DNA from 2 places in the Arthrobacter ginkgonis genome. Region 2 is predicted to be linked to the other one. Evidence: riboswitches for the same ligand, from Rfam matches in the RefSeq annotation. Region 2 holds a riboswitch; the other holds the start of a gene.

Region 1 (4,409 bases), on a different contig from region 2:
GAGGCGTGGCGCCCGCAGTACCCACAGCTGTGTCCGTCCCGGCGCAGCACCCCGCGCCGTGTGACGTTCGCCGCCTCGCGGTACGGGACCTTGATGTAGCGGTGCAGCAGGATCACTGACGGACGGCCCAGCACCTCGCGCGGGCCAACCACGGGCTCGCCCTCCTCGGCCAGCACGCTGGCCTTGCCGGTCAGTACCAGCAGCAGGGCGCGGCGGAAGGTGACGACCGCAAGCGGTTCGTATCCAGCATTCAGTACCAGGGTTCGCATCAGCGTTCCTCGTTGTCCTGACGGGCCGCGGGCCCTTTGGTGACGCATCGCTCGCGGCATCCAGCATGGGCTATCGAATCCTAGCCTAGTCCCCTCGGCGATTCGCGCCACCTGCCGGAGGGTTCCAGGACGCGCATCGGGGAATCTTCACCCGGATTTCGCCCGGATGTGGCGTTGTCCCCGGCCCCGGAAACGCAAGAAGGCAGGACCCGCCCAAAAGGGGGATCCTGCCTCAAGGCGGGTGGTGCTAGCCGCGCAGGGTGTAGTACCCGTACAGCGGGTTGCGGGTGACGTCGTGGATGATGGTGTCCACGGTCGGGTTCTGGGCGCCGACCATCTTGCCGCCGCCGAGGTAGATGCCGACGTGGCCTCCACCGTTCTGGAACACCAGGTCGCCCGGCTTCGGGCTGCTGGTGCGCACGAACTGGCCGGAGGCCAGCAGGGCGGAGGTGCCGCGGGCGACGTTGATGCCGTGCTGGGCGTAGACGTACTTCACGAAGCCGGAGCAGTCCCAGCCGGAGGTGCTGGCGCCGCCCCAGACGTAGGGAACGCCAACGTACTTGGCGGCGGTGGCCGCGATGCCGCCCAGCTTGGAGGTGTCCACGGAGGCGGAAACCTTGGCCGAGGCGACGGAGGTGGTGGCCCCCGCGCTGGTGCGGGTGGTCGGGGCCAGCGCGTTGCTGGAGGCGTTGCTGCTGGAAACGGTGTTCGCGACGGCGGCGACGACCGGGGCCGGAGCAGGCTTGGAGGTCAGCTCGGCACGCTCGATCGAAAACTTCTTGACCGCGTCCTTCGAAACGGCGACGGCCTTGACGGCGACGCGCTCGGCGTTCAGGCCCTCGGCCGGAACGGCGGAGGCCTCGCGGGTGGCGGTGGTGTTCTGGGCCGGAACGCCCAGGGTCAGCACCAGGCCGGAAGCGGCTGCGATGACGGCGGCCTGGCGGCCGACCGAGCCGGCGTTGGACGCAACGGCCTTGGAAATCGCTTCTAGCGGGTTGGTGCGGACGGGAGTCGCGCGGTGGCGACCCAGCACTTGGCTCTTGGACACGTTAGTTAGGCCTCTCCCAATGCCTGCGAGGTAAGCTGTCGGGTTCGAGTGGGAGTCACTCGGCATCCACCCGTTTCCGGGCCGGACACTTAACCCCAAGGATCCTTGCGGATCCAAAATGTGGGTCCCCCGCCACTGCCAAGCGATTCTGCGAACGGACCTCGGTCGGTGGCAGTGTTCGGCACTCCGCCCGAGGGTGTTGGATCCTTGCCGATCCAGCACACGGACAACGGTAACGGAAAATCACCCGAAAGTCACATTCTGGTCACGGAACGGTATTTCTCCGGTTACAGCCAGCCCGCGGGGTCCACCGCTTTGCCATTAATGAGCACTTCGAAGTGCAGGTGGCAGCCCGTGGAGTTGCCCGTGGTTCCGCTCAGCGAAACCACGTCGCCACGCTTCACTTTTGCGCCCACCGAAACTTTGAGACTGGTGTTGTGGTTGTAAGTGGTCTGCAACCCGTTGCCGTGGTCGATCACCACGCGGTTGCCGGAGTGCCCGGCCCAGCCGGCCTGGACGACCGTTCCGGCGGCCGCGGCCTTGACCTCGGTGCCGCATTCGACGCCGTAGTCCTGCCCGATGTGGGTCACGGTGCCGCTGCCGCCCCACGGGTCGGGACGGACGCCGAAGCGGGACGTGACCCGCACATCGGCGAGCGGCTGGGCCAAGACCCCCGCCGTCTCCACCTTGGTGACGTCGCCACCGGCCGCGGACATCAGCTCGGTGAGCTGCTGGTCCTTCGAGAACGTACTGGTCAGGGCGGTGCGCTCGACGGCATATCCGTCGGCGGCGGGAACTGTGACATCCGCCACGGCGGCGGAAGCCTTCGCCACCCGATCCTCGGCGGCGTCGCCGAGCGCGGGGTAGGCGGCGGCCAGCGCCAGGCCGGAGACGGCGGCCACGGCGGCGATCTTGTGGCTCAGGCCCAGCGTGTCGCGCTGGAACCGCTGCGGGAAGGCAATGACGTTGCCGGGCTCGCCGGGGGCCGGGCTGGCGGGCGCCTCGGCGGACTGGGCCGGGAGGTCCGCTTCCGGCAGCTGGGGCAGCTCAAGGGCCGGATCCGGCAGGGTCTCCGGATTCCGCACGCTGTAGCGCATGGAGGTGGAGAAGCGGCGGCCAACGTACCCGGCGGCGTCCGGGTCCATCGTGGGCACCGCGGGCCGGACCTCCGGCTGCGCGGCGCGGCGGGACTCGCCGCGCGGGCGCTGCGGAACGGCGGGAGCCGCTGCGTTGGGGGCCGCTGGCGCGGCGGGGGGAGCCGCGGGGGCGGCGCCGGGCCGCGCCGGAATCACCGCGGGGGCCGCTGGCACCATATTCCGGGCCGCTGGCGCTGCGTTCGGGACCGCTGGCGCGGGGACCGGACGCGCAGCGTCCAGCGGTCCGGCGGCACGGCGGCGGCCGGAAACCTTTTGTTCCGTCAAGTCGACAACCTCTCAGGCGCCGGCGAAGTTAGCTGTCGGATTCGGGTCTGAGATCAACCCGGCCGAGCCCGTAGACGGACCCGACTTCACCCCAAGGCTGCGGCGGGGAATACCGCGCACCGGAATTTGTGGATCCTCCGCCCCTGTCGTACATGCGTGAACGGATCCGGTCCGCCGACAGGGCTAGGCGTTCGAACTGGATGAAGGAAACGAGTCTCCTCCGCTATCTAAGATAGCGGCCGATTTGTAAAAGTAATAATTCCGTTATCAAGCAGCGCGTGACACGAAGACATGCACGCTGACCTCCGAGGGGAGCTCCAGCGCCCCCTCGATGCCGTCGACCCGGACCACCACGTAGTCTCCGGCGCGCTCCAGCGTGACCGTCGCGCCCGGGCGGATGCCGCCGTCGTCCAGCTGCGCCAGGAGTTCCGGGTCGACCTGGATCGTCTCGGCCAACCGGGCCACCACGACCGGTCCGGTGACGCCGCGGGCCAGCGCCTTGTCCAGGTTCTCCACGCCGGACGCGAAGCCGGAGACGGCGGGCCCGCCCAGGGCCTCGAGGCCGGGGATCGGGTTGCCGTACGGCGAGTCGGCGGGGCGGCCCAGCAGGTCGTACAGGCGCTGCTCGACGCGCTCGCTCATGACGTGCTCCCACCGGCAGGCCTCGTCGTGCACGTATTCCCAGTCGAGGCCGATCACGTCGGCCAGCAGGCGTTCGGCCAGGCGGTGCTTGCGCATCACCTCGGTGGCCAGCTGGCGCCCGGACGGGGTCAGCTCCAAATGGCGGTCCTCGGTCACCACCAAGAGTCCGTCGCGCTCCATCCGCGCAACGGTCTGGGACACGGTGGGGCCCGAATGGCCCAGGCGTTCGGCAATGCGCGCCCGCAGGGCGGTGATCTGCTCCTCCTCGAGTTCGAGGATGGTCCTCAGGTACATCTCGGTGGTATCGATCAGATCAGACACAGCTGGAACTCCTGTAGGGATCAATGGGAATCAAGGGGCGGCAACTGGTAAGCGGCCTCCCCTAACTGTAGTGCCCGTAATCAATTGCGGTGCGGTTCTGCGTTCGGCGGCATTTTGCGAGACGATAAGGGCTGGTGTGGGCCGTCCCCACGATCCGACGCGCCCCCACGTCACCGGAACATCCACGAGGAGCAGCATGAGCACCTTCCCGACCATTCCCACCGATCTCCTGCCCGCCGACGGACGCTTCGGCGCGGGCCCCTCGAAGGTCCGCAAGGAGCAGATCGATGCCCTCGTTGCCGCGGGCCCGACCCTGCTGGGCACCTCCCACCGCCAGGCGCCCGTGAAGAACCTGGTCAAGAGCGTCCAGGAAGGCCTGCTGGAGTTCTTCCGGGCCCCGGAGGGCTACGAGGTCGTGCTCGGCGTCGGCGGCTCCACCGCGTTCTGGGACATAGCCTCCTTCGGGCTGGTCGAGAACAAGGCCCAGCACCTCTCCTTCGGCGAGTTCGGCTCCAAGTTTGCCGCCGCCACCAACAAGGCCCCGTTCCTGGACGCCTCCTCCATCATCAAGGCCGAGCCGGGCACCCGCCCCGAGGCGGTCGCCGAGGCCGGCGTCGACGTCTACGCCTGGCCGCAGAACGAGACCTCCACGGGCGTCGCCGCCCCGGTCCAGCGCGTCGCGGGCGCCGACGAGGGTGCCCTGACGCT
Region 2 (4,409 bases):
GCGCGGCGAGGGACTCCGGGCCGTCCTCGAATGCCGGCGCGGTTGCCCTGTATTCGGTGGTGTGGATGAAGTCGACTCCGGTGGCGCCCAGGGTGGAGAAGATGACCTTCGCTTCCTCGGCACCTCCGCGCCACCGGTGGTCGTTGTCGCTGACCTTGGACTGCGAGATGCGGATTCCCACGGTCATGTCCGGGCCGACGGCCTCGCGCACCGCGCGGCAGATCTCCGCGGGGAAGCGCACCCTGTTTTCGGGTGACCCTCCGTACTCGTCGGTCCGCTGGTTCATGTAGTCGGTCAGGAACTGATCCAGCAGGTACCCGTTGGCGCCATGGATTTCGACGCCGTCGAAACCGGCCGCCTTGGCGTGCAGGGCGGCGGCCACGAAGCCTTCCCGGACCTGGCCCATCTGGGCCGGGGTGATCTCCGCGGGAACGGGGTAGGGCCCTTCTCCACGGTAGAAGGCCAGCTGTTCGCCCTTGGGTGCCACCGCCGAGGGGCCCACTGAGGAGTCCATGAAGCGGTTCCCCTGGGCCTGCGCTCCCGCGTGCATGAGCTGGGCGAAGATCCGTGCGCCTGCCGCGTGGACACCGTCAACGACCTTGGCCCAGGATTCAGCCTGCTCCCGGGTGGCGATGCCGGGCTGGTACAGGTAGCCCTGACTGTGCGCAGTGTCGGGATAGATCCCCTCGGTGATCAGAAGCCCGAAGCCTCCGCGCGCGAACCCCTCGTAGTAGGAGGCCATCCTTTCCGTGGCGTGTCCGTCCTCGGTTGCGCTGATCCTTGTCATGGGGGCCAGTGCCACCCGGTTCTCCAGTTGGGTCGAGCCGATCGCAAGGGGTGACCAGAGCGGGCTGAAATCGGGCATGGGGAACTCCTTCATAGTCGGTGGGCCAGAACGGGCAAGCCGCACAGGGGCCCACCGCTAAGGGTCGCAGCGACGCCCGCGAGGATCCACCCTCAAGGCTAGTACGACATCCGTCGTACTACTAGATTTATCGTACAATGGATGCGGGGTCAATCAAGCAACCAGGAGGCGGATTGCCGGTGCGCATCCTCGCCCACCCCGACCGGGGCGAGTTGCAGCTGGATGCCGTGCTGTCCGCGTTGTCCGATCCGGTGAGGCGACGGATCGCCAGCCAGCTCGCCGATGGCCTCGACGACCAGGCGTGCATCGCCTTTCAGCTGCCGGTCAGTAAGTCCACCTCCACGCACCACTTCAGGATCCTGCGCGAGGCCGGCGTGATCGAACAGCACTACAGGGGCACCGCGATCCTCAACTCGCTGCGAGCAACCGACCTCAAAGCCCGGTTCCCGGGACTGCTTCAGGCGATCCTCCAGGCCGCCCGCAACGACGCAGCCTCCCCCACCACCGAGCGGCCCTGACAGGCCCCCGGCCCGCCAGCCACCTTCGCGGAGGCAGGAAGCGCTAGGAACGCATCCGCTGGTCACGGGCCGCCGGCAGGGCGCTTCGGTTCCCACCGGGCGAACGGCTACCTGTCTCAAGTCGCCCGCCACCCAGCGGGAGCCCTCTGCCATTCCGGCGGAACCTATTGACTTGGCCGATCCACCCCAAGATTCCGCAGCGCCCGAGAGATGCCCCTCAGGGCCGTAGAAATGCCGACCGGGACCACACAGGCCATCGGGACTCGATTCCCCCGCTCCCCTGCCGTCTCACAACGGGTGGGTTTCAAGACACATTGTCGAGATGCTCGCCATTCCTTGCGTGGTTCGCCATGCTCAACGTAACGGCGGCGCAGGCCGCCGGGAGCAATGCCCGGTGTCCGGGCGCACGGAAAAGATAGGTAGGTCTGCGGTGCCTCTTTCGCGGGCCGCCGTGTCCGGGGAACCGTCGGTCGATCCGGCCGCCGCACGCAACGCCTCGCCGACCCCTCACTCCGCCGCGCCCTCACGCTCCTGCTCGTGCCCGCCACCCTCACGGCCTGCAAGCCGCGGGGCAGAGCGCCGCAAAGACGGCCTGAGATGGGATAAGGAACCCGGCGGGCACCACTTCCCACGCGCGAAGGTAACCAAAAAGTTGCCGCTTCGTGACCGAATTGTGACTTTAGAGGCGATTTCCTGTAGGTTCGAAGCCATGCCGAGCCTCCGTACGGTTCGGCCTGCTCGCGCGGCCTGCCGAACACTGCCGCCGCCCGAGGTCCCTTTGCATAAACCGCTGGGCAGTGGCGGGGGAACCACATTTCGGGTCCGCACGGATCCTTGGGGTTAAGTGCCTCACGCCGGCCTTCCGGCACGAGGCACCGGGTGGCTCCCACCCGAATCCGACAGCTCACCCCGCAGGCATTGGGAGAGGTTCAAACATCGTGTCCAAGCGCCAAGCTCGCGGTCGCCACCGTGCGACGCCCGTCCGCACCAACCCGCTCGAGACCATCTCGAAGGCAGTCGCCTCCAACGCCGGCTCGGTGGGCCGTCAGGCCGCCGTGGTCGCCGCGGCTTCCGGCCTGGTGCTCACCCTGGGCGTTCCCGCCCAGTCCACCCAGGCCGTCGGCGAGGCGGCAGGCGCCCCGGTCGACACCCTCGCCACCGAGCGTGTCGCGGTCCAGGCGGTGGCCGTCCCCGACACGGCCGTCAAGAGGTTCGAGATCGATCGCGTGGCCCTGAAATCCACTCCGGCCCCCGCGCCGAAGCCGGTCGTCGCGGCCGTCGCCGCTACCGTCTCGGCCTCCGCGAACGATGCGCGGGGCGCCGCAATGACCAGCGCCACCCGCACCGCGCAGGCCGCCACCGCGGCAAAGCCCGCGGCAGCGAAGCCCGCGGCAGCGAAGGAAAAGGCGGCCACGCCCGCCATCAGTGCCAGCACCGCCTTCGGAAGCCGCATTGCCAGCATGGCGTTGGGCTTCAAGGGTTCACCCTACGTCTGGGGCGGGAGCTCGCCCTCGGGCTGGGATTGCTCCGGATTCGTCCAGTACGTCTACGGCAAGGCCGGCATCAGCCTCCCGCACAACACGACCGCGATCCGCACCAGCGGGAAGTTCGTTCGCACCTCCACCCCGAAGGTCGGCGATCTGGTCTACCAGAACGGCGGAAGCCATGTGGGCATCTACATCGGCGACGGCAAGATGATCGGGGCCCAGAACCCGTCGGTCGGGACCGTGATCCGGGAGGCGGACAGCCCCTACGGCCCGCTGATGGCCTACTACACCCTGGCCAGCTAGCACGCCGGCTTCGGCCCCCAAGGACGCGCCTCGGAGGAAGCGAACGTCCTTCAGGCGCAGGGAAAGGGAGCAGTCCTCGGACTGCTCCCTTTCCCGTTCACATACCGATGGCACATGTCGGAAAACGACCCGAAATGCGGCCAGCAAGGCACCGCCAGAGACCACCCCGCTGTCAGGTTCATCCACCCGCCAGCTCAGGGGCAGCCCCTGGGAACTCGATTGTCAGTCGTCGGTGCGTATCCACACTCGTCGACCCATGGTGCGAAGCTCCCCGGACTTCGACCCAACCCTTTCGGCCCTGTCCGCCGGAGGAGGTCCTCCGCAGCATTGCGGGATCCGCCAATGCGTCGCCCGCTTGCGATGGCGTCATGTCTCGCAGCCGGAGGGATGCAAGACGGTTTGTCGAGACAGAGGGACGGTCCCGCGCCCCTGATGGCATCGGGCGGTGAGAATGGTTGAATGACCATACGTCCAAGGGGGAGTAGGCGATTGGTGAACAAGCGCTGGGCGGCCGGACTCGGCGTCGCCGGCATGGTGTTCGCGGCAGGAGCCGTGACGGGATGTTCCGCGTTTCGGGACTACTAGGGCGATACGTGCGACGGGCGCAAGCCGGTCGATTCCCTGGAACAGGCCGGCCGCGATCTGGTCACCGCCGTGTACGCCGCCGACCTCACCGGGACATGCCGGGTCACCCATCCTTTCCCGGGAGGGGTGCTCGACGATGCGATGGTTGCCCATACCCGGGAAATCCTGACCGCACGGGGCATCACCCCGCAGAATGTCGCGGTGGTGGTGGGCGAGCAGTTCGGAAGCGGCATCCCCGTCCAACTGACCGACGGCAGCAACAGCACCTCCCGCGTGGTTGAGGTGGGTGGAGTCAGGGTCCGCGATGTCGGATACACGATCGGGCTGCCGTCTGAGGTTTACTCCGAAGTGCGCGAGCACCCGGCGTCACAGTCGGCTTCAGCCGAGCCCCCGGCCGAGTAGCGTACCTGCCGCCGCCGAAGCACAGGACATCCGACCCGTAAGGCGCACCGATGAGCAGGTGGCGCGGCGGCTTCGACGAGGGATCGATCGCCGAAAAGTGAGTCTTGCACCCGAAGGGATGCAAGACGGGCCGGCGAGACAGGAGGGCCGACCTGGCCGGAAGCGGAGGGCGACCCCTGACAATCATGCGTACAGGGTGGACACTGGACCCCAATCGGGGAGGCCGGCAAGGCGCAGGGGGTGGTGGTG

Evidence for each region. Region 2 has a riboswitch for cyclic di-AMP ahead of ABD912_RS06620 (C40 family peptidase). Riboswitches for the same ligand answer to the same signal wherever they lie in the genome.
Region 1: another riboswitch for cyclic di-AMP. It lies ahead of ABD912_RS22485 (M23 family metallopeptidase); the one in region 2 lies ahead of ABD912_RS06620 (C40 family peptidase).

Annotation. Positions count from the first base shown of each region.
Region 1 covers NZ_BAABEO010000035.1:37,699-42,107, reverse strand. Annotated here, with positions in the region: gene ABD912_RS22495 (HNH endonuclease) at 1-269, opposite strand, end outside; gene ABD912_RS22490 (C40 family peptidase) at 517-1,317, opposite strand; cyclic di-AMP (ydaO/yuaA leader) riboswitch at 1,324-1,472, opposite strand; gene ABD912_RS22485 (M23 family metallopeptidase) at 1,605-2,627, opposite strand; cyclic di-AMP (ydaO/yuaA leader) riboswitch at 2,748-2,928, opposite strand; gene ABD912_RS22480 (metal-dependent transcriptional regulator) at 3,006-3,701, opposite strand; gene serC (phosphoserine transaminase) at 3,898-4,409, shown strand, end outside.
Region 2 covers NZ_BAABEO010000009.1:7,765-12,173, reverse strand. Annotated here, with positions in the region: gene ABD912_RS06630 (NADH:flavin oxidoreductase) at 1-865, opposite strand, end outside; gene ABD912_RS06625 (ArsR/SmtB family transcription factor) at 1,045-1,383, shown strand; cyclic di-AMP (ydaO/yuaA leader) riboswitch at 2,162-2,315, shown strand; gene ABD912_RS06620 (C40 family peptidase) at 2,322-3,173, shown strand; gene ABD912_RS06615 (hypothetical protein) at 3,828-4,160, shown strand; partial or broken gene ABD912_RS23555 (NAD(P)-binding domain-containing protein) at 4,401-4,409, shown strand, end outside.